DNA from 2 places in the Rhizobium sp. M10 genome. Region 2 is predicted to be linked to the other one. Evidence: riboswitches for the same ligand, from Rfam matches in the RefSeq annotation. Region 2 holds a riboswitch; the other holds the start of a gene.
The links. Region 2 has a riboswitch for FMN ahead of CO671_RS14355 (DMT family transporter). Riboswitches for the same ligand answer to the same signal wherever they lie in the genome.

Region 1 (14,468 bases), on a different contig from region 2:
ATGCCCGGCAGGGCAGAGGGGGTATTCCACGGTAAGCCCTCTCCTCGTCGCCTGGGCACGACGACCCGGCTCAGGAGAGCGCATCTGCCATCCCACCGCCGCGTGAACGAAGCCTCGGGACCTTACTGCCGCGCCGGACGTTGATGGTGCGAACCTTGAATCGGCCGCAGCACGACCGAATTAAGGCCGTAGCCCGAACCGCTCGAGTTGCCCCATGCCGCGTACGAACCTCAACGATATCCTGATCTTCATGGCCGTCGTCGATGCCGGAAGTTTCATCGCCGGCGGCCAGGCCATGGGCCTGTCCCGATCGGCAGCGGGAAAGGCCGTCATCCGCCTGGAAGACCGCCTCGGCACGCGCCTGCTCAACCGCACGACGAGAAGGCTGAGCCTGACCGACGAAGGCCGGGTATTCTATCAACATGGTCTAGAAGTCCTCGCTTCGGTCGACGAGGCGGAGGCGAGCGTGGCGGGTCAGAGCGCCGCGCCGCGGGGTGTTCTCAGGTTCACCGTTCCCGATGCCTTCGGGCGGCTCGTCGTGCTGCCCATCGTCGAAAAATATCTTCTGGCCTGGCCCGACATCCAGGTCGAAGTGAACTTCACCGATCGCAAGACCGACATCGTCGAAGAAGGTTTCGATCTGGCGATCCGGATCGGCACGACGCCGTCGGCATCCGACACCCGGCTGGTCTCGCGGGTGATCGCCGCCGACAGGCCGCGGCTCTGCGCCTCGCCATCCTATCTCGCCGACCGTGGTGAACCGCGCGACATTGACGATCTCGCCGCCCACGATTGCCTGGTCTTTTCCAGCCGCGATCAACGGCAAGGCTGGCGCTTTCGCGGCGAAGGCGGAGCCTGGGTCAAGGCGCAAGGCCGCAGCCGCCTGAGGCTCGACAGCGACGAGGCGATCCGCGACGCCGCCGTCGCGGGCCTCGGCATAGCTCTGCTCCCCGACTTTCTGGTCGCCAGCGATCTCGCCGCCGGCCGCCTCCGCCAGGTGCTGCCGGAGCTCGAAACCGACGACGCCAAGATCGTCACACTCTATCCCGACAAGCGCCTGCTGGAACCGCGGGTGCGCCGCTTCATCGACCTGATGACCAAGGAGCTCGGGCATCAGTGAGCGCGGCGATCTCCCCGTCAAACCCGCGAAAACTCTTCAGTGCCAGCGGCGCAAGCGTGGTCGCGAGATAGGCAATCCCCATCAGGAACAGTGCGGCGGCAAGGCCGAGCGTGCTGATCAGCGCGCCGCCGACGAGGCCGCCGAAGGGGATGAGGGCGAAGCAGAGGGCGGTGTTCAATGCGGTGACCCGGCCGGTCAGCGGCTTGGGGATGCGCTCGAAGATGACTGCCGACAGGATCGGGTTGAGGAAGCCCGACGCGAATCCTGCGATGGCGAGCGTCGCAAAGACAAGGCCGATGGGCGCATCCAGCGCGGGAACGAGAAAGCGCGGAAAGCCGGTCAGGAGGAAGGCCACGGTATAGACCGTCAGGCGCGGCATGCGCTCGCCGATCGCCGCAGCAATCGCAGCACCCGCGATCGAGGCGCCGGCGAAGGCGGCAAACATCGCCCCGAGCAGCTCCGGGCCATGGCCGGCATCTTGTGTCCAGACCGGCAGCAGCACGGCATGATAGGCCTGGTCGAAGAGATTGGTAACCGCCACCATGGCGACGATGCTGACGAGCACGGCATCGCCGCGCAGAAAGCGCCAGCCCTCACGGAGATCGTCGAGATAAGAAGCCCGTTCAGCCGGTGGAGTTTTGGGCGCGGGCGCGCGGCGCGTCCCGGGTATGCCCACGGCGACGATCAGCGCGGCGGCGGCGAAAGTGGCGGCATTGACGAGCAGCGCCTGGCCCGGGCCGATCAGCCCGATCAACGCGCCGGCGCCGGCCGCCCCCGCCGTCGAGGCCAGCCGCTCGATGGCGCTCGCAACGCCGGTCACCCTTTCGAGCGGCACATTGGCGAGCGTGGCGATATCTGGAACCATTGCCTGCTTGGCCGCATCGGAAGGGGCACGCAGCACGCCCATCGCAAAAACGAGCGGCAGCAGCACCGGCATGCCGAGCAGACCGAAGAGATCGAGAAGCGGCACCAGAGCGACAACGAATACAGAAGCGGTGTCTGAGATGATGGCGATGCGCTTGGCGCCGACGCGGTCGATCAGCGGTCCGCCGAGCGCCTTGGCGACGACATAGGGCAGCATCTCCATCATCGCCGTCAGCCCCGTCAGCACGGGGCTGCCCGTCGTGCTCAGCACCAGCCAGGGAATGGCGATGGTCGAAAGCCGCGTGCCGGAGAGCGAGAATGTCTCGGCGGCGGCGAGCGCCAAGAGGGGCCCGCCCCTCCTCACGGCGCGTCCTCCCCTTCGCGATGCGGAAGGCGGCCCGGATAGGGAAAGGCGTGCAGCATGACATAGAAAGGAACCATGCCCGCTTCTTGAGACGCCGCCTCCCCCAGCCGAGGGGCCGCCTGCATTGCGTCCAGGATGATATCCCTTAGCCGTTTCGTCAGCGCCTCGGCCTGCGCCGCCGTCATCGGGATGATGAGGTCGTCGGCGGCCGTCGCCTTGCGCCATTCGGCCGGCAGCTCGGCATATTCCTCCAACGCCTGCTGCATCTGGCCGACCTGCAGCGAGAGTGCGGCCTGGTTGAAGGCGATGTCGAGATCGAGCGCCTCCCCTTCGGCTTCGCTCGCCGGCACCGAGGTCAGCTCGTGGCTGGCGCGCCACCAGCGGTCGCGCCGCGAGGCATGCGGCGCCTCCTCGATGAAGCCGTATTGGGCAAGCTGGCGCAGATGGTAGCTCGTCGCGCCGCTGTTCAGGCCGAGCCGCGCGGCCAGCTGCGTCGCCGTGGCAGGCCCATCGATCCGGAGCATGCCGAGCATGCGCAGCCGGACAGGATGGGCCAGCGCCTTCAGCGCGGTCGGTTCGGGCACGACCCGGCTGACGGTGCGGGCATCTGCGGCAGGTTTAGGGTGCGGATGTTTCATACCTCAAGCATACAATCGCAAACATATCTTTGCAAAACTTTCTTTGCAAAATATTCGGAGGCTGTGGAAGGCGCTCGAAAACCGGCTCCTGATCTAGCCAAGCATGACCCCACATCCTAAGACCGTCACCGTGATCGGCATGATGCGAGGGGCAAGAGGATGGCTGAGGACGCGCAGAAAAACATCGGCACGTGGTATATCGATCCCGACGCCGAAGACAGGATGGCCGATGGACATGCGCCCATCTGGCGCCACCTGATCGACCTCATCCTCGAGCGCGACCTGACCGACAAGAGCGTGCTCGATTTCGGCTGCAATCAGGGCGGCCTGCTGCGCCATCTCTATGCGATCCGCCCCTTCCGCAAGGCGCTCGGCATCGATATCGCCGAAACCTCGATCGCCAAGGCCGAGACGCTGAAGGGCAATCTGCCGATCCAGCATCAGGTCGGCGGCAGGCTCGACGGCTGGAGCGAAGAATTCGATCTCGCCGTCAGCCATGAGGTCATCTACCTCGTTCCCGATATCGACGCCCACGCCGCCGACATCTGGCGGGCGCTGAAATCCGGCGGCGTCTATTATGCCGTCACCGGATGCCATACGGATAACCCGCTCTGGCCGAAATGGCGCGAGCTCGTCGCCAACCGCACCAACACCGTCGTCCAGGACCGGTCGATCACCGATTACGGCCGCGCCTTCGAAAAGGCGGGCTTCGACGTCTCCGCCCGCAAGCTCGAATATGACGGCTTCATTCCCTTCGTCGCGGACGGCTGGACGCCTGATTTTGCCGATGCGCTGAATTACTACACCCAGACGAAGATCGTCTTCAGGCTGGTGAAGCGCTAAAGCGCGTCGCGTCAAATATGATTCATGCGACGCGCTTTAGCTCTTTGTTTTGACGCATGTCGTTGTCCCGGAACCGCTGCACACTTCCGGGCGACAGGCATTAGACCGTATCGGCTCGCTGAAGCCGCATCAGCTCGACATCGAAATGCGGCGGGCTGTCGGGCGCGACCTGGACGAAACGGCCTCTGACGCGGAAGATTTCCTGGATTAGCCCGCGTTCGGCGAGCTCCCCAGGGGCGCCGTCGAATCTGAGCTCGCCTTTTTCGAGCAGCGAGATGCGGTCGCTGACGGCGATGGCCTGGTTGATGTCGTGGATCGCCATGACGACGGTCACGCCCTTTTCCCGGCTCAGCCGATGCACGAGGTCGAGCACCTCGACCTGATAGCCGATATCGAGGAAGGAGGTCGGCTCGTCGAGCAGCAGGATCTCCGCTTCCTGGGCGAGAGCGGCCGATATCCAGGCCCTTTGCCGCTCGCCGCCGGACAGTTCCCGAAGGCTGCGGTCGGCAAGCCCCGACAGGCCGGTGCTTTCGAGCGCCCATTCGATCGCGTCTTCGTCGCGACTGTCATAGGAGCGGAACAGGCCGACATGCGGATAGCGGCCCTGGCGCACGAGCTGGGCGACGGTCATTTCATCTGGCGCGGTCGGCTGCTGCGGCAGGAAGGCAAGCCTCTTCGCCAGCATGCGGCGCGACATGGAGGCGACGGCAACGCCGCCGAGCGACGCTCGGCCCCCGGCCGGCCGGATCAGCCCTGCCAGCGCATGCAGCGCCGTGCTCTTGCCCGAGCCGTTCGGGCCGATCAGCGCGCGGATCTCGCCCTTTTCGAGCGAGAGGCTGAAGCCGTTAAGGGCCTTTCGCTGGCCGTACATCACCGAGAGGTCGGAACAGGACAATGGCATTTCGGCCTCACATGGTTTTGCGCAGCAGCGCGAGCAGGAGCGGCACGCCGAAGACGGCCGTGACCACGCCGATCGGGATTTCCTCGGCTTGGCCCAACAGCCGGCCGATGAGATCGCCGAGCGTGACGATGACGGCGCCGAGCACGATCGTCAGCACCAGCGACAGCATGAAATTCCGTCCCGCCAGGAAACGGGCGAGGTGCGGCACGACGAGACCGATGAAGACGACAGGGCCGACCGCGCCGACCGCACTCGCCGCAAGTGCAGAAGATACGATCAGCACGACCGAGAACTGTCTCTTATAGCCGAGGCCGAAAGAGCGGGCGACGGATGCATCGAACTGCAGCAGCGTCAAGGGCCGGTAGATGACCGGCAACATGGCGAGCCCGACGATGGTGAAGGGCAGCAGGAAGAGCGCGTGATCCCAGCTGCGGGCGTAAAGGCTGCCCGACAGCCATTCGAGGATGATCTCGATGCGGGCCGATCCCCAACCGGCGATGAGGCCGATCGCCACCGCATGCAGCACCGCCCCGACCGCCACGCCGCAGAGCGTGATGCGCAGTGCGCTGAGGCCGAGGCGAAAAGCCAGGAGATAGATGACGCCGCCGGCGATCAGGCCGCCGGCAAGCCCCGCCGCCGGCAGCCATGCGACCGGCAGCTCGGCAAGCGTGTTCGAGCCCGGCTCGAAGATATAGACCGTGAAGAGCAGGAAAATCGTCACCGACAGCGTTGCCCCTTGCGACACGCCCATCAGCGACGGATCGGCGAGCGGATTGCGGGTGATGGTCTGCAGCAGATATCCCGCTAGCGAAAAATGGATGCCGGCCAGAATGCCGGTGGCGATGCGCGGCAGCCGGATATCGAGAATGATCAGCTGCGCCTCCGCCGAGCCACCGCCGGTCAAGACGGCCGCGACATCGGCCATCGGAATATCGGCAACGCCGAGAAAGATCGCCGCCGCCAGCGACAGGACCGTCAGGATGGCCAGTGCGGCGGCCATGCCGAAGCCCGGCGAAACGGCCGATGTCGAGGCCGGGGCGCTCATCGTGCCTCACCCGCAAGGCTCAGCCGCCCGCGCTGGACGAGATAGATAAAGACGGGGCCGCCAAGCAGCGCGGTGACGATGCCGACCGGCAGCTCACGCGGGATGGCGATGCTGCGCGCCAAAACGTCGGCGACGGTGACGATCAGCGCGCCGAGAGCAGCACTGAGCCCAATCTCCCACCCGGTGCCGCGCGGCTTGAGCAGCCGGGCGATGTGGGGAGCGGCCAGCCCCACGAAGGCGACCGGCCCGGCGACCGGCGCGACACCGGCGACCGGAAGGACGGCGAGAACGAGGATGAGCGGCTTCCAGAAGCCGAGCTGCAGGCCCATGCCAGCCGCCGCATGATCGCTCAGCATGAACATGGCGATGACGCGCCGCAGCAGCAGGGCGCCGGCGACGCCGGCGATCGTCCAGGGCAGCATGTAGAAGAGATGCAACCAGGTGCGCCCCTGGAAGCCGCCGGCAAGCCAGAAGAGCAGCGATGCCGATTGCGGCCCGGTCAAAAGCAGCACATAGGTGGTGATCGCACTCAGAAAGAGCGAGACGCTGACGCCGCCGAGCGCAAGCTGCAGCGGCCGCCCCTGCCCGCCATGCGACACCCAGAATGTCACCGAGGCTGCCGCAAGCCCGCCGGCAAGGCCGATGAAGGGATAATAGGCCGGCGATATCGAGGGCAGGAAGACGAAACAGCAGACGATCGGCGCGACCGCCCCCGATGTGACGCCGGTGATGCCGGGATCGGCCAGCGGATTGCGCGTCAGCGTCTGCAGCACATAGCCGGAAACGGCAAGCCCCGCGCCGCCGGCAGCCGCCGTCAGGCTGCGCGGCAGCCGCAGCGTCCAGACGAGAATGGATTCGATCTTGCCATCGGGCGCCAGGAGCACGCGGATGGCGGTCTCGGCCGACAGCGTCTTGGCACCGATCAGCAAGCCGAGCAACACCGCCAACATTGTCGCGATGCCGATGAGCCCGATGGCCAGGAATGATTGCCGGGGGCTCATCGCCGGTCTTGTCCCCGGCTTAGTTCTGCAGTTCGGCCGGGATCAGCTTGGCGGCTTCCGCCTTGACGTCGACGGCCGGGAACGTGTCGGGATAGAGGTAGTGCGCGGCCTCGCGCAGCACGATTTCGCGGGCGATCGGGCCATTGGTCTCGACCCACTGGTCGCCGACATAGAAGACCCGGTTGTTCTTGACCGCCGACAGCTGCGACCAGATCGGATTGCCTTCATGCGGGCGATCCGGGCCGGAATCGTAGACGAAGATCACCTCCGGGTCCTTCTCCAACATGGTTTCGAGGCTGAGGTCGATGCCGAACTCGCCGCCCGGGGTCTTCGGGCCGGGAACATTGTCGCCGCCGATCGCAGCGACGATCGAGGCCGAGGTGTTTTCCGTGTGGAAGGCGAAAGGTGTCGCGCCGCCCCACATGATCAGGAAGCGCGGATGCTTGTCCTTCGGCGCCTTGGCGGCGAATTCCGCCAGATGCTTGCGGAAATCGGCGTTCAGCTGCTCGCCGCGCTCGGGCTTGCCGAGCAGCTTGGAAAGGGCGGCGGTCTCGCCGTAGCTCTCTTCGAGCAGCTCCATATTATAGGCGACGTAAGGCGCGATGTTCTGCAGCTGCGCCGCATTGCCGACCGTATAGCGGCGGATCGCGATGATCAGATCCGGCTTGGCTTCGGAGAGAAGCTCGAGATTGGGCTTGGCGCGCTGGCCGATCTGCTTCATCCCGGCGGTCAGGCCGAGCAGGAAGCTCGGCTCGCGGCCTGCCGTCATATAGGTGCTGGCGACCGGCTTGATGCCGAGCGCGAGCGCGACGTCATCGGCGAAATAGGAAATCGAGGCAATGCGCTTCGGCTGCGCCGGGACTTCGACGGTCACGCCGCGATCATCTACGATGACGCTGCGATCATCGACGATCGAGACCTTCTTGTCCTCGGCCTGAGCGACTCCGGCGAAAAGCATTGCAGACGCCCCCAGCACGGAGAGAAATTTGCGCATATATCGAGTCATGTTTGCCCCCATTCGATGTGCGCACAGGCTTTAGCCAAAAAAGAGGAGTTTCACAATCATGATTCTTGCCGGAGTTTTACGAAGCGGAGAAAGCCGCGGCTGGGAGTAACCCCGCATCTGCGGATTTCGGCAGCATCAGCGCTGAGGTCAATTCTCAGGCAGGGTAAAGACCGCGCAAGGATCGGCGATGCCACGCAAGGCGTGCTCTCCGAGCGGCACGAGCGCCGCTGTCGTGTTCGCCGCCACCGCCCCGGAGATCAGCACGCTGCGGCCGAGTGGCTTGCAGAGCCCCTCGAGCCGGCTGACGAGATTGACGGCTGGGCCGATGGCGGTGAAATCCAGCCGGTCGGCCGCACCGATATTGCCCCACAGGATTTCGCCGAAATGCAGCGCGGCGCCGAAAGGCAGCGGCGCCAGCCCCTGCCCCTGGCGAACCTGGTCGAGATGGACCATGCCGGCGCGGCTGGCGGCGATGGCCCGCAGCGCCGCCTCGCAGGCATCGCGGTCCCCTTGAGCCTTATCCGCCGCAGGCGTGACGGGGAAGATCGCCAGCACACCGTCGCCGATGAATTTCAGCACCTCGCCGCCGAAGGCGTGCACGGCGCCGGCGACGCGGTCGAACCAGGCATCGAGCGTTGCGATCATGGCGTGCGGCTCCGTCACCTCGGAGAGTGCGGTGAAGTCACGCAGGTCGGCGCAGAGAAGCGCTGCGCGGATGGTTTCTCCGCTGCCGCGGGCAAGTGCCCCGGCCTGCACCCGCGCCGCGCTGCGCCGGCCGAGATAGGCCTCGAGCAGGGCTGCCCGCGCCTCTCGCGCCGCGAGTGCGGCAAGCGGCGCAGCGGCAAACCGCGCCACCTCGCGCAGACGGTCCGCCTCGGCCGCGCCGAAAGCGTCCACCCCTGCTCCATTGCCGATGCCCGCCCAGCCAAGCACCGGGCTGTCCTGTGAAGGGCCGATCTGCTGCTCCCATACCGGCCCGAGCCCGGCCAGCCACTCGCGGCCGGCCTCGACGGGCGGAGCCGCAGCGAAAGCGAGCGCCTCGATAACGGCCCCGGTCTCCGCCCGCCACAGCCAGGTGCGCCGCGCGATGATCGGATGCGGCACCGAAAGCGTCAGCGCGCCGCCGGCTAGCGGCAGACCATCGCAAAGCAGCCGGCGTCCGAGCTCGGCCAGGAACCGTTCGGGACCGGGCGAGGCAGCGGCCTCGTCAACCAGCCAGGCAAGGGAGGAAGGCAGATCCATGGCTCAGGATGACATCGCCCGGAGGCGTCCGCAAGCAGACGGTTCCGCGCCGGCGGCTCTTGCCAAAAACAGTGTCGAAAATCCGACACGCCGGTGGAAAGCAGAAAAATAACACTTTAAACTTGCGCTGCTTTGATTCCACTATAATGTCGGGTCATCATCCGCGATTGAGGGGTTGCGATGGGCACGACATTCTGGCCGAAAGATCCGCTGGACGGAAATGACATGACGCTGCTGACGTCGATCCTGCGGCGCTGGTGCGCGCGCTATGGAATCGAGTTTACGGCGGACGAAAGCCGTCTGAAGGCGAAGGAACTCGTCGAATGGTTTGAGTTCGGCGTCAAGGATCCGGCCGAACTCGAAGAGCTGATCGACGGCAAGCACTGGCTGGTTAGCCGGATCTGACCTGAGCGCAATTACAGTTTCCATAAGAAAAGGCCGGGCGAAATATCGCGCCGGCCTTCGTCCGTCAGCCTCATGCCGAGGTTTTTAGTAGTCGTCCCGCCAGCGGCGTTCGCGATCCCAGCGGCGTTCATGGCGCCAGCGCGGGCCATCCCAGTCGCGGTGGCGGCGCTCCCAGCCCCAGCGGGGCGGACCACCATAGAAAGCCACCGGCGGCGGGCGTCGCCAGTTGCGGCGGCATTCGCCCCAGCGGTTCAGGTGCCAGCCGCGGCCGCAGGCGTAGTCGACCTTCGTGACATCGCCCTTTGTGGCATCGCCCTTTGTGGCATCGCTTGTGACCTTGCTCTCGACATTGATTGTCCCCATCGGCATCGCCTGCGCAGAGCCGATCGAAAGGCTGCCAGCGAGCAAGGCAGCCGCGATAGATAGTGCCTTCATCGAAAACTCCATTTCATCCAGCCGTACCCACTTTAGGGCCGCCAAATTGAACTGGAGATGAACCGGGCATTCATGTTTGCAGGTGAAAAAACCTTGCTTTTTGACCGCCGGTCGGAGTGCCCGCCGGCCGTTTTTCCCGCAGCGGCAAGCGCTTGAGAAGCGCCCCGCGCCCGCGAAAAATCGTTCATGTCCTGCCGTAAAAAGGATCCGGTCCCGGATCGCGCCCGGCGGCGACCGCGGTGAGCCGCCCGAGATAATGCTCCCAGCCCTCGGCATGGCCGGCGCACTGCTCCTCGCTCGGCAGGCCGCTATGGGTGAGTCGGAGCAACGTCCCATCCGGCTGCTCGATCAGGTCGATCTCGACCAGGCTGGAGCCCGGCGGCACGGCCTCGCTGCCATCCCATCCGAAGCTGTAGGCAAGCCGATGCACCGGCACGACCTCGCGAAACGAGCCTCGCGCAAAGCGGGCGCCGGTGACATTGACGAGATAGAGCCCGCCCGGCTCCGGCTCGATCTCGGCCTCCGTTCCCATCCATCGCAAAATCTTCTCCGGATCCGTCATCAGCGCAAACACCGCAGCCGGCGGCGCCGCAATATGCGCCTCACGGCGCACGACAAAAGACTCTGGCATGCCTCCCTCCCATGATGGTCACGGCCAGCCCCGCCTCATGCGGGACGGCGCGTCATGCTGTTTCGGCGTGAGTGTGCTCATGGAAGCATGTAGGCGCGAGTGCACGCGCAGCAAGGGCGATCGGACAATGCGTGTCCTCCTCCTATTCGCCGGCCCTCATTGACGGGTGCGGCACCCGCCAAACGCTCCTCATGCTGAGGTGTGTAGCGGGCACCACCTCTCCTCCGTCATTCCTGTCCTCGGGCTTTGACCCGAGGGATGTCACAGGAATCCAGCCACGGCGCGTCCGCGCCGTGATTGACTCCATTGACAGGAGGCGAGTCTCTCGCGCCCAAGGACTTGGGCGCACTGGATCCCTGTGACATCCCTCGGGCGAAGCCTGAGGCCACAGGGATGAGGGAGGCCGGAGAGGCGTGCTCACTCCACTTCCAGCCTCATCAGCCTTGCATACCCCAACGTCTTCATGCTGAGACGCGCAGCCCGAAAGGGCGAAGCCTCGAAGCCACCCCACCACCAAACCAATTCCCCTATTGCCAGCCCGCCGCCTTGCCCCTATTGTCCGCGCCGTTCTCAGGGCGGGGTGGAAGTCCCTACCGGCGGTATGCAGTTTCGATTGCGAGCCCGCGAGCGCCTTCTTAACGAAGGGTCAGCAGATCAGGTGAGATGCCTGAGCCGACGGTCATAGTCCGGATGAAAGAGAACGCGCGTTCCTGCTGCCCTTACCGGCAGCCGGTGAACGTTCGTGATCGCCTTGGGTGACGTGTCTGTACGCCAAAGGAGATTACCATGACACCCACCCGTTATGCCTTCGTCAAAGCCGGCTGGCACGCCGATATCGTCGACCGTGCGCTCGAAGGTTTCCAGCAGCTCATTCCAGCTGAGCAGATCGATGTGTTCGACGTTCCCGGCGCATTCGAAATGCCGCTGCTGTCGCGCGATCTTGCGGCGACCGGGCGCTACGGCGCCGTCATCGCCGCCGCCTTCGTCGTCGATGGCGGGATCTACCGTCACGAATTCGTCGCCCAGGCCGTCGTCGATGGCCTGATGCGCGCCGGCATGGATACCGGCGTTCCGGTTCTGTCGGTTTCGCTGACCCCGCACAATTACCAGGAAACCGAGCATCACACGCAGATCTACCGCGCGCACTTCGTCGAGAAGGGCCGCGAGGCGGCCCGAGCCGCGCTCATGATCGGCAAAACGCGCGCCGCTCTCGCGGCGTAAACCTCCGCATCGAGGCGGCGGCAACGCCTGCCGCCTCTCTTACCGGTCAAACATATCCCGCCACTGCTTCTCTCCGATCAAGCAGTCCGTTGCCGGCTCCGCGCCGGCGATCGGCTGTACCGTCGCCGGCGGAGACAAGCCGCTGATCTCCATCACCAGCTTGCGGCGCACGGCGACGGCGAAGTCCTCGATCTTGCGGACCGGCAGCACGAAGGCGCCGGGGCCGCCGATGACGCAGTCGGCATAATATTTGTCGAGCCCGTCGGGCGCATCGGAAGGCCGCAGCATGAGGGCGAGGCCGTTGATGACCATGCCTGATGCCACCGCCTTGTCGCGGACGGGCGTGACGGGATTGCCGGAATTGTTCGGACCGTCGCCGGAGACATCAATCACCTCCCGCCTGCCCCGGAAGGGGCTGGAGATGATCATGCTGACGCCCTGGGCGATCGCGGTGGAGATCGAGGTGCGCCGCTGCGTGCCGATCGGCCGGGCGTCGACCTTGTCGGCAAAGGCGATCGCATCCTGCTCCGTCGCGATCACCTGCCAGTCGATCACCGAACCCTGGACGACATAGCCCGCCCATTCAAAATAGCTGATGGCGATGCGGCCGGTGAGCCCGCCCTTCACCGCATCGATGAATTCCTTGTGTTTCAGCGCCTCGACATAACCGTCGCGCTGGATGCCGATCTCTTCGAAATCCATCGACCGCGAGGTGTCGACGGCAAGCACCAGCGTCACGTCGACCTCGTTTGCCGCAGCCTGCGCCGTCGGCACGACACCGGAAAGACCCATGAGCACCGCAAGTGACGTCAGCATCGGCAGATCCCCGCGACATTCCCACGCCGGGCGACTCTAGCACAGCTTGGCCGCCGCCGAACGCGCCGCCGCGCGGGCCGCTTCAATTTTCGGTGATGGCACCCCTCAATGCAACGGCAGCCACAAAGGACTTTTCCATGCCTTCAGCGCGTCGAGGAAGACCTGCAGGCGCAGGGGCAGGAAGCGGCGCGTGGGATAGACGGCGTGCACGAAGATTTCCGGCGACGACCAGTCCGGTAGCAGGCGGATGAGCGCGCCTCCTCGGATCTGCTCGTCGCAATAGGTCGAAGGCAGGAGACCAATGCCGTGGCCACGATAGGTGAAGGCGCTGACCGCATCGAAATCGCGGCTCGATGCCGGCCCCGACACGCGCACGTCGGCCGATTTGCGGCCGCTGACGAGATGCCAATCCGCTTCGCCGTTGCGCCCGTTCAGGAGCACGCACCGATGGTCCTTGAGGTCTTCGGGCTTTGTGGGAAGCGCCCTCTCCTTCAGATAATCCGGGGCGGCGACCAGATAGCGCACGCTCTTGCCGAGCCGCTGCGCGACGATGGTGGAATCCTTGAGGTCGCCGAAGCGGATGCCGAGATCGATATTCTCCGCGACCAGATCAAGGAACAGGTTAGTGACGAAAAGATCGACTTGGATCTCGGGATAGGTCTTCAGGAAATCGGAGATGAATTCGTAGAAGACCTCTTGGCCCAAGATAACCGGCACCGAGATCTTCAGCAGGCCTTCCGGCTTTCTCTGCGCTTCAGTCAGCGCCTGCTCGGCGTCGATGAGATGAGCAAGCGGCTCGCTGCACCTGTCGTAATAGGCCCGGCCCTGCGCGGTGAGGCTGAGCTTGCGGGTTGTGCGCTGGATCAGCGTCACGCCGAGCTGCTCTTCGAGCGACGTCACCTTCCGACTGACGGTCGAAACAGGCATGCCGAGCGAATGGGCGGCGCGGCTGAAGCTGCCATATTGCGCCACCTTCACGAAGACGGCGATGTCGTTGAGATCGGCCATGCCGGCATTTTTGCACTGATGCAAAAGAGAATCCAGATATTTCCATCTAATCGAGCAATGACGTTTTCGCCATATTCACCTTGCGAAAACAACCAACAACCCGATGGCGGCGCGATCGCGGCGGCCCCATCTCGAGCGACCCACCTTGCCAGGCCTGCGTTGCCCGAACCAGATTATGGAGTTCAACATGACCAAGCAAAGGACTGTCATCGTCACGGGCGCCTCCCAGGGTATCGGAGCAGGGCTCGTCAACGCCTTCGTCGAGCGCGGCTACAACGTTGTTGCCACCTCGCGTCAGGTCAGCGCTTCGGATGCCTTCCAGGCTTCCGACAGGCTGGCTCTGGTCGACGGCGACATCGGCGATCCCGAAACAGCGGCCCGCGTCGCCAAAACCGCAATCGACCGGTTCGGTTCGATCGACGCGCTCGTCAATAATGCCGGCATCTTCTTCACCAAGCCGTTCGTCGATTACACGATGACCGACTTCCGTAAGCTCTCGTCGACCAATCTCGAAGGCTTCCTGCACCTGACGCAGCGGGTCATCAGGCAGATGCTCGCCCAGAAGACGGGCGGCAGCGTCGTCAGCATCACCACCCCGCTGATCGACCATCCGATCGCCGGCATGCCCGCTTCCGTGGCGATGATGACCAAGGGCGGCATCGACGCGATTTCGAAGAACCTTGCGATGGAATATGCAAGCGAGGGAATCCGCGTCAACACGGTCGCCCCCGGCGTCGTCGACACGCCCCTTCACAAGGACAATCCGAAGGAGTTCCTGAGGACGCTGTCGCCGATGACAGGCATTTCGAATGTCGATGAAATCGTCGACGCGGTGGTCTTCCTCACTGAAGCTCCGCGCGTCACCGGGGAGGTGCTGCACGTCGATGGCGGCGCACATCTGGGCAAATGGTAAACCATGAGAAAGCGC
Region 2 (14,468 bases):
AGGCCCAGCAATCTTCCAGCGAGACGACGCCGATATCGACGTTGCGCTGCTTGAAGATGCGGTTGCCGGTGAGCAGGTTGTCGATGTCGTCGAGCGCCTTCAGGAACGGGTCGCACCAGTCGCCGATATCCTGCACAAGCTTTTCCGGGAGATCCTGATGGACGCCACCCGGACGGACATAAGCAGCGTGCATGCGCGAACCGCTGGCGCGCTCATAGAACACCATCAGCTTTTCGCGCTCTTCGAAGCCCCAGAGCGGCGGCGTCAGCGCACCGACGTCCATCGCCTGCGTCGTGACGTTCAAGAGATGCGACAGGATGCGGCCGATTTCCGAATACAGCACGCGGATCAGCTGGCCGCGGATCGGGATCTCGATGCCAAGCAGCCTTTCGACGGCCAGCGCATAGGCATGCTCCTGGTTCATCGGCGCGACGTAATCGAGACGATCGAAATAGGGCACGGCCTGAAGATAGGTCTTGGTCTCGATCAGCTTCTCGGTGCCGCGGTGCAAGAGCCCGATATGCGGATCGACCCGCTCCACAATTTCGCCGTCAAGCTCCAGGACAAGACGAAGAACGCCATGCGCCGCCGGATGCTGCGGCCCGAAATTGATGTTGAAGTTGCGGACGTTATGTTCGGTCATGGCGATCAACTCGCTTAGAGTGAATAGTGAATAGTGAGTAGTGGTTAGTTTTCATTCACTCACTATTCGTCAGCTTTCCTGTGCTGAACGCTCCGGATAAGCGATCCCAGCATCTTTCCAATTTCGTCGCATCGGTCGAGCAATTCGTCCAAGGCCGAGGCTTGAAGGAAGCCAATTCGTCCGGCGATGATCAAATGCGTCTCCAACTCTTTCAACGAGCCCTGAGCGATCTTGAGAAATTGGACAAACGAGCCCCGATTTTCTCTCCCATACCCCTCCGCGATATTCGCGGCTACAGAAGCAGAAGATCGTCTAATCTGGCTGGTCAATCCGTAAATCTCTTCCCGCGGGAAGGTTCTCGTCACCTCATAACAAACGACAGACAGTTCGATAGCAAATTGCCAGACCTTCAAATCACGATAGGAACTGATTTTCCTGTTCGCCACCCAAATATCTGCCCACTACTCACTACCGACTAATCACTACTCACTGCTTCGCTTTTTCGTCCCCCGGCAGCACGTATTCAGTACCTTCCCAAGGCGACATAAAGTCGAAATTTCGGAATTCCTGCTTCAGTTCTACCGGCTCGTAGACGACGCGCTTTGCCGCATCGTCGTAGCGAACTTCGACGAAACCTGTCGTCGGAAAGTCCTTGCGCAGCGGATGGCCTTCGAAGCCATAGTCGGTCAGGATGCGGCGCAGATCCGGATGGCCGGTGAAGAGAACGCCGTACATGTCCCAGGTTTCGCGTTCGAACCAGTCAGCACCCGGATAGACGGCGCAGGCCGACGGCACCGGCGTATCCTCGTCGGTTGCGACCTTGACGCGGACGCGCAGATTCTGCTTCGGCGACTGCAGATGATAGACGACGTCGAAGCGCAGCTCGCGCTGCGGCCAGTCGACACCGCAAATATCGATCAGGTTGACGAAACCGCATTTGGCGTCGTCACGCAGGAAGGTCAAAAGCGCGATCAGGTTTTCACCCGTCGTCGTCAGCGTCAGCTCGCCATACTTCAGCTGCGACGCGGCGATCAGGTTGCCGCGCGCTTCGCCAAGATAGGACGCAAGCTCAGTCAGGGCTTCACTCATATGCCTTGTCCTTAACCCTTAGCGTTCGATCGTGCCGGTGCGCCGGATCTTCTTCTGCAGCAGAAGCACGCCGTAGAGCAGCGCTTCTGCCGTGGGGGGACAGCCCGGCACATAGATGTCGATCGGCACGACACGGTCGCAGCCGCGCACCACGGAATAGGAATAGTGGTAGTAGCCGCCGCCATTGGCGCAGGAGCCCATCGAGATGACATAGCGCGGCTCGGGCATCTGGTCGTAGACCTTGCGCAGAGCGGGCGCCATCTTGTTGGTCAGCGTGCCGGCGACGATCATGACGTCGGACTGGCGCGGCGAGGCACGCGGCGCAAAACCGAAGCGCTCGACGTCATAACGCGGCATCGACAGCTGCATCATTTCGACAGCGCAGCAGGCAAGACCGAAGGTCATCCACATCAGCGAGCCGGTGCGGGCCCAGTTGATCAGCTCGTCGGTCGAGGTGACGAGGAAGCCCTTGTCGGCGAGCTCGTTGTTGATCTCGCCGAAAAAGGCGTCATTGCTGCCGATCGGCTTGCCGGTCGAGGGATCGATGATCCCCTTCGGCTGCTGGGCAACGAGCGGCTGATTGCTCACAGGGGTCACTCCCATTCCAGGGCTCCCTTTTTCCATTCATAGATAAAGCCGATGGTCAGCACCAAGAGGAAGACCATCATGGACCAGAAGCCGAACCAGCCGATGGCGCCGAAGGAAACGGCCCAGGGGAAGAGGAAGGCGACTTCGAGGTCGAAGATGATGAAGAGGATCGACACGAGATAGAAGCGGATGTCGAACTTCATGCGGGCATCATCGAAAGCGTTGAAGCCACATTCGTAAGCCGAGAGCTTCTCCGAATCGGGTGCTTTGAAAGCCACGGCGAACGGCGCAATGAGCAGCGCCAGGCCGATGACAAGCGCGATAGCGATGAAGATAGCGATCGGAATATAGGAACTGAGCAGTTCAGTCATCATGTTCATCCTTGCTTGCCGGAGGCGCCAGGCGGCGCATTTGGGCAATTGCCCGGCAAGCGAACGTGCGTTGCAACAAGCCGTGGTTAGCGCAGCCGAAGCCCCGGCGCAAGACTTTTACAGAGGCAATTCGACGCGTCGCGCGCGGACATTATCAAGCAGATGCAACGATGTCGCGACAAATCCGCAGAAGCTGATTCAAGCTGCATGCCTGACCCCTGGAAACTGCATGGCTTTCGGAAGAGAATGGCGCGAGTGACGGGGCTCGAACCCGCGACCTCCGGCGTGACAGGCCGGCACTCTAACCGACTGAGCTACACCCGCGCATGACGGACGGAAGAACCGGACGGCGGCGTTTTGTCGCCTCTTTTGAAATGGCGCGAGTGACGGGGCTCGAACCCGCGACCTCCGGCGTGACAGGCCGGCACTCTAACCGACTGAGCTACACCCGCACTTCATTTCAAGCAATCCGGATGCCTTCGCACCCTCACCAAAACGGCTGCCCGTTTCGATGAGCGGCTAACTACGGGGTTCGTCTTTTAGTGTCAAGCAGGTTTGGAGACAAAACCATGACAGTCGTTGAATTGTTTCAGCAAGGCCCATGCGGGGAGAATGAAAAGGCGGCAATTCCGTTGTCCGCCGCGGCACCGACGCCCGATCGAAGCCGACGACACGGTCGAAGCCGAGATGCCCGCCGCCTTCCCCTCCCCTTTATCCACAGCCCGGCTGTGCCCGACCGCCACGGCAAAGGACAGGACCGCCGCCAAAAAAATCAAAAATTCTTCACAAACACTCTTGCGGTTTTGCCGCGATCCGCATAGATCACGGCCACCAACGCGGCAGGCCGATCCGGCTTCGCTCGCGATGGGCGATTAGCTCAGTTGGTAGAGCGCCTCGTTTACACCGAGGATGTCGGGAGTTCGAGTCTCTCATCGCCCACCATTTTTTCTCCTGTTAGCGTCAATTACCCAAGTGATATCGCGGGCTCGCAGACCGACGCTTGGCGCCCCTCGGTACCCATCTTCGAGGCGGCATTCGGGACAACATTTCGGCACAGCAAGGCGCGACGTCGGCAGATCCAGATGTGCTCGCCGTCTGAAACCTCCACCAAAACGGACTACTCCGGCCTGCTCCGCCACCTCCTATTGGGCGAATGGATGGGAGCCGGCGAACGTGGGAATATTCGCCGCCCGGAAAGTCTCCGCGCTTGAAGGTTTCTCACGCCTGGAGGGGTGCCATGAGAACTCTCTGCTCCGCATTGACGCTGTGCATCGCGATTGCCGTTGGCGCGCCAAGTGCCACCTATGTCAACCTGCCTGGCTATGCATTCAAGACGAATCCGAACTGCCAACGCCACCAGCCGAAGACGCGATTTGACGCAAGGTGCGACTGGCCGAGATTGGGATTCAAGGACTTTACGCCGCCGCTGGTGACCGTGCTTGGGATCTGAAGACGCTGAGCGCCTTCGCAAATCATTGCAGCCCGGATGCGCCTGGCAGCCGGAGGGCAATCATGCCTTCGCCAGTTCCTTGTCCACTGCCGAGACCAGCCGCGAATCATCGGCCGTCACGTCAGGCGCGAAGCGGGCGACGACTTTGCCGTCGCGGCCGATCAGGAATTTTTCGAAGTTCCAGAGAATGTCGTCCTCATCGCCGGCTGATATGCCGTGGGCTTTCAGGCGTTCGCGCATCGGGCCGTCGCCGGTGGTCTTCACGCCGGATTTGGTCAGTTGCCGGTAAAGCGGGTGCTGGGTCTCGCCCTTGACCGAGATCTTCGAGAAGATCGGGAAGGTGACATCGTAGGTGCTGGTGCAGAAATCGAGGATCTCGGCGTCGGTGCCGGGCTCCTGGCCCTTGAAGTCGTTGGCGGGGAAAGCGGCAATGACGAAGCCGCGCTCGCGCTTTTCCCCGTAGAGCTTTTCCAGCCCCTCATATTGCGGCGTGAGCCCGCATTTCGAGGCGACATTGACGATCAAGAGCACCCTGCCCTTGTAGTCGTTGAGCGTGGTTTCACGACCACCCACTGATCTGACAGGAATATCCAGCACGTTCGCCGTCACGGGAACCTCCAGTTTGGTGAGAAAATTTCCGCAAACTTAGCGATATCGCCGCGATTGTCATCAGCGTCGGCATCACATCGGCGTCAACAGAATGCGGATGCCGGTGCGGGCTTGCGGCCGGCACCGGCTTGGACATATCAGGCGGGAGAGGTTTCCTTGACGTCGTCGAGCAGGAAATGCACGACGATATAATCCGTCTTGAAATGGCGGCCGCTGTCGGAGACCGACTCGACGCTGCCGCCGTCCTTCGGGTGCCAGGCGTGGTAGTGGGGATTGGTGGTGATCAGGGTGACGGCCTTGCCGGCCAGGTCCCCTTCGCCCAGCCGGAAGCGCATCTCGGCAAGCGGCCAGATCCGCTCGTAATCCTCCATGGTGATGCGCGCCCTCAGCGCCTTCCGGTGCAACGGCGCCTCGCCGGCCTCGGCGGGTGATTCCAACATCACCTCCTCGGCTCCGTTGAAGACGGCGTTGAATTCTTCCGGCCACATGCGTCTCATGAAATCGCTCCTCCCGAGGCTTTTTCGTCGGTCCACGAATGAAACTTAGCGATTTGTCCGAAAGAAGCAAATTCCCGTCATGTGGTTGTCATCGAGGTCCGCTGCTCCTACGTTCCCCGCAGACCGCATCAGGGCCGTCAACCGCCCGCAATCCGAGATCAGAAATGAAGACACGTGAAGAAAGGCAGGCGCTTAGGGCGAGCATGCCGCGCACCCCGCTCAGCGCCCACCATTTGGAAAACGCCCGCCTGCTGCCGGATCGCGGCGAGCTGCTCTACCGGATCCCGAATGGCGGCATCGGCGTCGAGGTGGGGGCCGCCTTCGGCGAATATACGGCGGAGATTCTCGAGAAGAATCGCCCGGCGCAGCTCTACCTCATCGATCCCTGGTCGATGGACCGCTACAGCTCCGGCCTCGATTCGATTCATACGCAGTTCGCGACCGAGATCGCGGCCGGACGGCTGCATCTGATGCAGGGCACGTCGCTCGAAAAGCTCGCCGAATTCGAGGACGATTTCCTCGACTGGGCCTATATCGATACCGACCATTCCTTCGAGCTCACCTGGCAGGAACTGCTGCTGTGCGAAAAGAAGGTGAAGCGGACGGGGCGCATTGCCGGGCATGATTTCTGCACCGGCAATACCGTCAAACCGATCGTCTATGGCGTCGTCGAGGCGGTCACCAAGTTCTGCAAGGATTACGGCTGGCAATTCGAGTTCCTGACCGTCGAATCACATGCGCATTTTTCCTACTGCCTGAAGCGGCTCTAACCGGCCGACACCGCACCGGAATATTGCGTGTCAGTGACCTTTTCCATCCAGTCGACATGCTTGCCGTCCAGCGCCTCGTGTATGGCGATGTGTGTCATCGCCGTGTCCGGGGCAGCACCATGCCAATGTTTTTCGCCCGGCGCGAACCAGACGGTGTCGCCGGCGCGAATCTCGCGGATGTCATCGCCCCAGCTCTGGGCAAGGCCCTTGCCCGAGGTGACGATCAGCGTCTGGCCGAGCGGATGCGTGTGCCAGGCCGTGCGGGCGCCGGGTTCGAAGGTGACGGAGGTTGCCCGCACCCGGGCCGGCGCCGGCGGCTCGATCAGCGGATCCTGGCGAACGGCGCCGGTGAAATAGTCGGCCGGCGGTTTCATCGAGGGGCGAGAGCCGGCGGGTTTGATCTCCATGATCGTTCCTTTTCTATTCCATTGCGGTTGAAGCCTTGTAACCTGACGATATTTCATCGAGGCGAGCGATCAAGGCCGGATCGGCAATTGCCGCATAGTCGCCCTGCTGATAGGCCAATATCTTTCATCACCTAAAGCGCGTCGCATTGAACTTGGTTCATGCGACACGCTTTAGTTCTTTGTTTTTACGCATGTCGTTATCCCGGAACCGCTGCACACTTCCGGGCAACATGCATTGGGAGAATTTCTCATGAAACATCATGCTTTCGGCCGCATGCCCTTCACCGTCACCAATGTCGGCTTCGGCGCCTGGCAGATCGGCGGCTCATGGGGCGATATCAGCGAGGCGGACGGGCGCGCGGCGCTGAATGCCGCGCTCGATGCCGGCATGACCTTCATCGATACGGCCGACGTCTATGGCGACGGCCGCTCGGAAAAAATCATTGCCGACGTGCTGAAGACGCGTGGCGGCGAGCGCCCAATGGTCGCCACCAAGGCGGGCCGCCGCCTCAATCCGCATGTCGCCGAAGGCTACAGCAAGGCCAATCTCGAAGGCTTCATCGACCGCAGCCTGAAAAACCTTGCCGTCGACAGCCTCGATCTCGTGCAACTGCACTGCCCGCCGCGCGAGGTGTTTTACCAGCCCGAGGTCTTCGACGGTCTCGACGCATTGCAGAGGGCCGGCAAGATCAAGGGGTACGGTGTCAGCGTCGAGAAGGTCGAGGACGGGCTGAAGGCGATTGAATATCCCGGCGTCGTCAGCATCCAGATCATCTACAACATCTTCCGCCAGCGCCCCGACCACCTGTTCTTTGCCGAAGCCCGCCGCAGGAACGTGGCGATCATCGCCCGCGTGCCGCTGGCAAGCGGCCTGCTCTCCGGCAAGATCACCCGCGAGACGCATTTTGCCAGCGACGACCACCGCAATTTCAACCGCCATGGCGAAGCCTTCGATGTCGGCGAGACCTTTGCCGGCGTGCCCTTCGAGGTCGGCCTGCAGGCGGTGGAAGAGGTGCGCAAGCTGGTGCCCGCCGGCGCGACGATGGCCGCCTTTGCGCTGCGCTGGATCCTGATGAGCGACGCCGTCACCGTCGTCATCCCCGGCGCCCGCAATGGCGAACAGGCCAAGGCCAATGCCGCGGCCGCCGATCTCGCGCCGCTTTCGGCCGATGTCATGGCGGCGACGCGCGAGATCTACGCGCGGCTGATCGCGCCGCATGTGCATCAGCGCTGGTAGGGTTGGAGCGTCGCTCATTGTAACGTTGCGGGCTGCCGCTTTACCCCTCCCCAACCCCTCCCCACAAGGGGGGGACTAAGCCGTGTTGTCCGGCAACGACCAAAAGCAGAGGTCTTGCTGGCTGTTACCGTTCGACGAATTCGTACGATAAAGTTACGTGAAGCGGTGCGGCATCTTAGCCCCTCCCCTTTGTGGGGAGGGGTTGGGGAGGGTCTTGGATTCAACGACAGAGGCCGGGCTTTCGCCCGGCCTCTCCCTGTATCCCTCTATGACGCCTCAGTTCGTGGCGCTGAGATCAACCGGGAAGAACAGCGTCTCGCCGGAGGAGTCGCTGACGCCGTCGTTGTCTGTGACGGCATAGGGTTTGCCCGATGCATCGAAGGTGAAGCCTTCGAGCTTGTCGAGCACGTAGCCGTTGGTCGCCGTCTTGAGTTCGCCGAGAAAATCGTGGGCTTCGGTCTTCTTGACGACGGGCAGTTCGCCGCCGAGCTTGGCGGGCTTCAGTTCCGAGATCGCTACCTTGTAGAGCTTCTTCAGCTTGGCGGCATCGCCGACGAGGTTGTCGCGCTCGATGATGTAGACGCTGTCGCCCTGAGCCGAAATTTCCGACAGGCCGACCCAGCCGCTTTCCGTCTTGTCGAGCGGATAGCGCACCGCGCCCCATTCCTTCTTCTTCGGATTGTAGGAGACGAGCTTGACGAAGCCTTTCTCGTCGTCGCCCCACTCGCGCTGGACCGCCATCCAGAGCGTGGCATCGTCACCGCTGCCGATCATGGTCACCCCTTCGAAACCGAAGCGGATTTCATTGGCGGCGAGCTCCTTCGGCAGGGCGATCTCGGCCTTGATGTCGCCCTTGGCATTGACGTTGTAGAGGGCGTGCGGGACGAGACGCTCGCTGTAACCTTCCGAGGCGAGCCAGAAGGAGCCGTCGGCGGCGACCGCGATGCCTTCGATGTCGAGCTTCTGGGCCGGGGCGCCGTCACGCTTGACGACGAGCGCATCGGTGATGACGGCTGGCTTCTTGCTGGCATCGATCGTGTAGATCGTCGGCTGCGAGCCGAGAACGCTATCGCTGACGGCATAGAGCATGCCCGGCTTGCCGGGAACGGCAGCGAGACCCGAAAGGGCTGCGAAGCCGATCGGATTGCCGTCCTTGTCGGCGGAGACGATCTTCGGATAGGCTTTCTCGCCTTCCGAGCGCTCGTAGATCATCACATGCGAGCGCGTGCCGCCGTCCTTGCCGAGGTCGAGCTCGTTGGCGGTGGCAAAGAGATTGCGCTGGGGAATAGCGACCCCACCCTCCGGCGAAATGCCGGACGGCAGCAGCTGGATGAGTTCGGGGTCGGCGCCGGTATCCTTATAGACGCCGACGACCGAGGCGCGCTCGGCGAGCAGGAAGAAATATTGGTCGTCGCCGAACTTGGCAGCTTCGAGGCCTTCCGGCTCGACGCCCTTCGATCCCGAACGGCTTTCCGGATAGTGACCGATATGGGCGACGGCGCGTTCGAAGGATGCACCCGATTCGTAGAGAAGCTTGCCCGTCTTGTCGAAGATGGTGAAACCGCGCGAGCCGCCCTGGTAATCGCCTTCATTGGCAACGACGAGGCGGTTGTCGTCCAGCCACTTCACGGCATCGGGCTCGCGCAGCACGCCCTTGGATTCGCCGGTGAATTTCAGGGCGCCGTCCCGCTTGGTGTCGATGCCGGTGAGATCGACGCTGCCGGCGGAGAAATGCGTCTTCACTTCAGCCGTATTGGCGTCGATGATGACGATCTCGTTGTTTTCCTGCAGCGTCAGGGCAATCTCGTTCAGCCCGTTGAAGGCGACGAATTCCGGTTCCGGATCCTCAGGGGCAACGCCGGCGAGACCGGTCAGAGTCACATGCTTGATGCTGCCGCAATCAACAGTGCCGTTCTTGACCTGGAAGACGACGAGGTCGCCGGCCGGCATCTGCGGGATCTTGCCGTCATTGACGTCTTCGTCGCGCTCGTTTTCGATCGCAATAGTGCCGAGCGTCTTGTCCTTGTTGAGGGCGATCGAATCCGGCTGGCCGCCGAGATCGCAGCTGTTTTCGATCTTCTTCGTCGCCACGTCGACGATCGCCAGGCGGCCCGAGGGCTTCGCCTTGCTCTCGGAGGTGTTGACGGCCACGAGCGCCTTGCCGGCGCTCGAGGTGACCGATGTCGGCTCGCCGCCCATCATCAGCGCGCCGCCTAATTTCGGCGCCTTGGCGTCGCTGATGTCGATGAAGCCGATCGCGCCGAGCGGGCTGTCGCTGTAGATCAGCGTATTGCCATCGTCGGTCGCGGTGATGATTTCGGCCGATGTCGGCGACAGCTTGTCCTTGTCATCAGGCAGGTTCTGAGCGACCGGGAAAGAGGCGATGCGGTTGAAGACCGGCTCGGCGGCGGCCGGAAAGGCAACGGATGCGAGAAGCACGGCAGCAAGCGCTGCCTGGCGCGATGAAATCGTCATGAAATCCCCCATGTGTCGAATAGTCGAAACATGGGTTTTCTGCGGGACTGCCATGACAGAGACATGACAGTCCGCGACATTTCACACGGAGGCCGCTCGCCTCTCCCGGCGCATCTCGTTGCGCATGATGAAGAGCGATGCGGCAAGGATGAGTCCGGCTCCCAGCCAGAGATAACCGGCCGGCGCATAACCGAAGAACAGCCAACCGGCGAGCACGTTGAGCGGCAGCTTCAGACCGTCGAACGGCTGCACATAGGCAGCGTCGGCGCTGGCATAGGCAAGGGTCAGCAGATATTGCGCCACGACCGTCAGGAGACCCGCCAGAAGGAAGAGAGCTAGCGTCGCACCCGTCGGCACGGCGAGGCCCGCCGCAAGCGCCAGCCCGCCGTTGATCGGCGTCAGCAGCACTAGCAGCCAGAGGGTGATCGTCTCCGGCTTCTCAATGCCGGTCAGGCTCTTGGTGATCAGCGACGAGGCGCCCCAGAGCAGCGCCGAGAGCACCGGCAGCAATGTTGCCCAGGTGAAGCTGTCGGACCATGGCTGCAGGATGATCATCGCGCCGGCAAAGCCGGCCGCGGTCGCCATCCAGCGGGCGGGACCGACGCGTTCGCCAAGGAACAGGCGGGCGCCGAGGATGATGAAGAAGGGCGAGGTCATGACAAGCGCAATCGCCTGCCAGATCGGCACCGAAGCAAGACCGGAAACCCAGGCCGCGCCGCCGAGCGCGGCAAAGACCACGCGCACGACATGCCGCCGGGGATAGCTGGTGCGCATAGCCGAAAGGCCTGCCTTTCGCAGGAAGGGCAAGGAGAAAAGGAAGGCGAAGGCATATTGCCAGAAGACCGCCGAGGCCGGGGGAAAGGCGAGCTTCATGGTCAGCCACTGGGTGACGACGTTGAGGAGCGAAAAGGCCGCGCCTCCAAGCACCATGAAGGTTGCGCCGGCAAGGGCGCGGGATTGCGAGACTGCAAGGGAATTCTGATTCATGTCTATTATCCAGAATAGGGACCAACATAAATCAGGACGCATGAGGCGACGACACGCTGACGCCGGCAGTCCCCTGCCCGCACGCGGCCATGCTCATTCTCTTTCATCCGGACTATACCGTCGGCTCCGGAATCGCACCGGATCTGCTGACCCTTCCCGCGCGACAGCTTGGGAAAGCGCTCGCGGGCTCGGGCCGCAGCCCTTACCGCCGGTGGGGAGTTTCACCCCGCCCTGAGAACAGGTCCGTGGTAAAACAAAGTGCCGCATGCGGCAAGCGGCCAGAACAAAAAGGGGCTCGGCAAAGCCGAACCCCTCTCAAAAACCCTGCACAGCCGGTCTCGTTTACGGCTGGCGGATAATCTTCAATCAGCCGTTGACGGCGTCCTTCAGGCCCTTGCCGGGCGTGAACTTCGGCACGTTGCGAGCCGGAATGTCGACTTCAGCGCCGGTGGACGGGTTGCGGCCCTTCGATGCTGCACGATGAGAAACGGTGAAGCTGCCGAACCCTGCGAGGCGGATGTCGCCCTTGTTCTTGAGTTCAGCCTGGACAACGTCGAAAACCGCGTCGACAGCGGAAGCCGCGTCAGACTTCGTCAGTCCTGCCTTTTCGGCCACTGCGGACACGAGTTCATTCTTGTTCATGTTTCCACCCCTTTCTAAATGGTATGAAACGACTCAAATGTAAGCTAGGCGCAGAATAGGTTTCATCAGGCCCGCCGGGAACCCAGAAGCCCTGCAAATCAAGGAAAAGCAAGCGTCTACATGACGTTTTCACAAAAAAGGCTGGCGTTTCCGCCAGCCTTTTTGCGTCTTTTGCGCCAAATGGGCATAAATGTGGCAAGCGCCACTCAATGCGCTATGGTTGCGCCCGTCTCATCAAGGCCTTCGACCGATGTGATCACAGGCGTTTCCACCGTGCCATCCCACTCGATCGGCTCGGGCCGGCGGATCAGCGCGTGCTTGATCACCTCGCCCATGCGGGAGACCGGGATGATCTCCATGTTGTTCTTCACGTTGTCAGGAATCTCCGCCAGGTCCTTGGCGTTTTCTTCCGGAATCAGCACCTTCTTGATGCCGCCGCGAAGCGCTGCGAGCAGCTTTTCCTTGAGACCGCCGATCGGCAGCACACGGCCGCGAAGGGTGATTTCACCGGTCATGGCCACATGCTTGTTCACCGGTATGCCGGTCATGATCGAGACGATGGCGGTCGCCATGGCGACACCGGCCGACGGGCCATCCTTCGGCGTTGCGCCTTCCGGCACGTGCACGTGGATGTCGTTCTTTTCGAACATCGGCGGTTCGATGCCGAAATCGACGGCGCGCGAGCGGACATAGGAGGCCGCTGCCGAAATCGATTCCTTCATGACGTCCTTCAGATTGCCGGTGACCGTCATGCGGCCCTTGCCCGGCATCATCACGCCTTCGATCGTCAGCAGCTCGCCGCCGACTTCCGTCCAGGCCAGACCGGTGACGACGCCGACCTGATCCTCGCCCTCGGCTTCGCCGTGGCGGAAGCGCGGGACGCCCAGGTAATCGGCGATGTTGGCGGCCGTCACGTGAACGGACTTCGTCTTGCCCTTGATGATCTCGGTGACCGCCTTGCGGGCGAGCTTCATCAATTCGCGTTCGAAGCTGCGGACACCGGCTTCGCGGGTGTACTGCTGGCTGATCGCCATCAGGGCATCGTCGCTGACCGAGAATTCCTCGGGCTGCAGCGCATGTTCCTTGATGGCCTTCGGCAGCAGGTGCCGCTTGGCGATCTCGCGCTTTTCATCCTCGGTGTAGCCGGCGATACGGATGATTTCCATGCGGTCCATCAGCGGCGCAGGAATGTTCAGCGTATTCGCCGTGGTGATGAACATTACGTCGGACAGATCGTATTCGACTTCCAGATAGTGGTCCATGAAGGTCGAGTTTTGCGCCGGATCGAGCACTTCGAGCAAGGCCGAGGACGGATCGCCGCGGAAGTCCATGCCCATCTTGTCGATCTCGTCGAGCAGGAAGAGCGGATTGGACTTCTTCGCCTTCTTCATCGACTGGATGACCTTGCCGGGCATCGAGCCGATATAGGTGCGGCGGTGACCGCGGATTTCGGCTTCGTCGCGAACGCCGCCGAGCGCCATGCGGACATACTCACGGCCGGTCGCCTTGGCGATCGACTGGGCGAGCGAGGTCTTGCCGACGCCGGGAGGACCGACGAGGCACAGGATCGGGCCCTTGATCTTGGTGGCGCGGGCCTGCACGGCCAGATATTCGACAATGCGTTCCTTGACCTTGTCGAGACCGAAGTGATCGGCTTCGAGGATCTTTTCGGCATTGTTGAGATCGGCCTTGATCTTCGACTTCTTGCCCCACGGGATACCGAGCAGCCAGTCCAGATAGTTGCGCACGACGGTGGCTTCGGCCGACATCGGGCTCATCTGGCGCAGCTTCTTCAGCTCCGCATCGGCCTTTTCACGGGCCTCCTTGGACAGCTTGGTCTTGGAGATGCGCTCTTCCAGTTCGCTCATCTCGTCGCGGCCTTCCTCGCCGTCGCCGAGTTCCTTCTGGATCGCCTTCATCTGCTCATTCAGGTAGTATTCGCGCTGGGTCTTCTCCATCTGGCGCTTGACGCGCGAGCGGATGCGCTTCTCGACCTGCAGCACCGAGATCTCGCCTTCCATGAAGCCGAGGGCCTTTTCCAGGCGCTGCTTGACGCTGGTCGTCTCCAGCATCTCCTGCTTCTCGGTGATCTTGATCGACAGGTGCGAGGCGACCGTATCGGCGAGCTTGGAATAGTCGTCGATCTGGCTGGCGGCGCCGACCACTTCGGGCGAAATCTTCTTGTTGAGCTTCACATAGCTTTCGAATTCGGAAACGACCGAGCGCGACAATGCTTCCAGCTCGACCGGATCGTCATGCGGCTCCTCGAGCACATGGCCGAGCGCCTCATAGAAATCTTCGCGGCTGGTATAGGTGTCGATCTCGGCGCGGGCGCGGCCTTCGACCAGAACCTTGACAGTGCCGTCGGGCAGCTTGAGCAGCTGCAGCACATTGGCGACCGTGCCGACATTGTGAATTGCCGAAGGATCCGGATCATCGTCGCTGGCGTTGATCTGCGTCACCAGCATGATCTGCTTGTCCGACCCCATGACCTCTTCGAGCGCACGGATCGACTTTTCCCGTCCGACGAACAGCGGCACGATCATATGCGGGAAAACCACGATGTCGCGCAAAGGCAGAACAGGGTAGGCAGTGCTGCTCGCTACAGACGTTTTCTTCGTCATTTTTTTGTCCTTTCCATCGTCCCGTTACCGGGCTCTCTGCACGGCCGCTTGGGACCGGCCGGCTCTCACTTGGCTCTAC

Region 1: it holds a riboswitch for FMN, as region 2 does, so the genes downstream of both, CO671_RS26365 (6,7-dimethyl-8-ribityllumazine synthase) here and CO671_RS14355 (DMT family transporter) in region 2, are expected to answer to the same signal.

The regions. Positions count from the first base shown of each region.
Region 1 covers NZ_NWTA01000022.1:72,519-86,986, reverse strand. The annotation lists gene CO671_RS26425 (LysR family transcriptional regulator) at 215-1,120, shown strand; gene CO671_RS26420 (MFS transporter) at 1,083-2,348, opposite strand; gene CO671_RS26415 (helix-turn-helix domain-containing protein) at 2,345-2,986, opposite strand; gene CO671_RS26410 (class I SAM-dependent methyltransferase) at 3,146-3,829, shown strand; gene CO671_RS26405 (ABC transporter ATP-binding protein) at 3,930-4,730, opposite strand; gene CO671_RS26400 (iron ABC transporter permease) at 4,738-5,730, opposite strand; gene CO671_RS26395 (iron ABC transporter permease) at 5,772-6,776, opposite strand; gene CO671_RS26390 (ABC transporter substrate-binding protein) at 6,796-7,782, opposite strand; gene CO671_RS26385 (adenylate/guanylate cyclase domain-containing protein) at 7,930-9,024, opposite strand; gene CO671_RS26380 (hypothetical protein) at 9,205-9,429, shown strand; gene CO671_RS26375 (hypothetical protein) at 9,514-9,864, opposite strand; gene CO671_RS26370 (SRPBCC family protein) at 10,049-10,495, opposite strand; FMN riboswitch at 11,058-11,201, shown strand; gene CO671_RS26365 (6,7-dimethyl-8-ribityllumazine synthase) at 11,282-11,716, shown strand; gene CO671_RS26360 (DUF1194 domain-containing protein) at 11,756-12,532, opposite strand; gene CO671_RS26355 (LysR family transcriptional regulator) at 12,638-13,540, opposite strand; gene CO671_RS26350 (SDR family oxidoreductase) at 13,728-14,453, shown strand; gene CO671_RS26345 (RidA family protein) at 14,447-14,468, shown strand, end outside.
Region 2 covers NZ_NWTA01000007.1:229,032-243,499, reverse strand. The annotation lists gene CO671_RS14430 (NADH-quinone oxidoreductase subunit D) at 1-643, opposite strand, end outside; gene CO671_RS14425 (four helix bundle protein) at 706-1,089, opposite strand; gene CO671_RS14420 (NADH-quinone oxidoreductase subunit C) at 1,130-1,732, opposite strand; gene CO671_RS14415 (NADH-quinone oxidoreductase subunit B) at 1,751-2,335, opposite strand; gene CO671_RS14410 (NADH-quinone oxidoreductase subunit A) at 2,326-2,691, opposite strand; tRNA gene CO671_RS14405 (tRNA-Asp) at 2,939-3,015, opposite strand; tRNA gene CO671_RS14400 (tRNA-Asp) at 3,067-3,143, opposite strand; tRNA gene CO671_RS14395 (tRNA-Val) at 3,558-3,633, shown strand; gene CO671_RS14390 (hypothetical protein) at 3,929-4,141, shown strand; gene CO671_RS14385 (glutathione peroxidase) at 4,202-4,750, opposite strand; gene CO671_RS14380 (hypothetical protein) at 4,888-5,247, opposite strand; gene CO671_RS14375 (class I SAM-dependent methyltransferase) at 5,412-6,017, shown strand; gene CO671_RS14370 (cupin domain-containing protein) at 6,014-6,424, opposite strand; gene CO671_RS14365 (aldo/keto reductase) at 6,675-7,661, shown strand; gene CO671_RS14360 (esterase-like activity of phytase family protein) at 7,938-10,136, opposite strand; gene CO671_RS14355 (DMT family transporter) at 10,218-11,123, opposite strand; FMN riboswitch at 11,215-11,366, opposite strand; gene hupB (DNA-binding protein HupB) at 11,490-11,765, opposite strand; gene lon (endopeptidase La) at 11,972-14,389, opposite strand.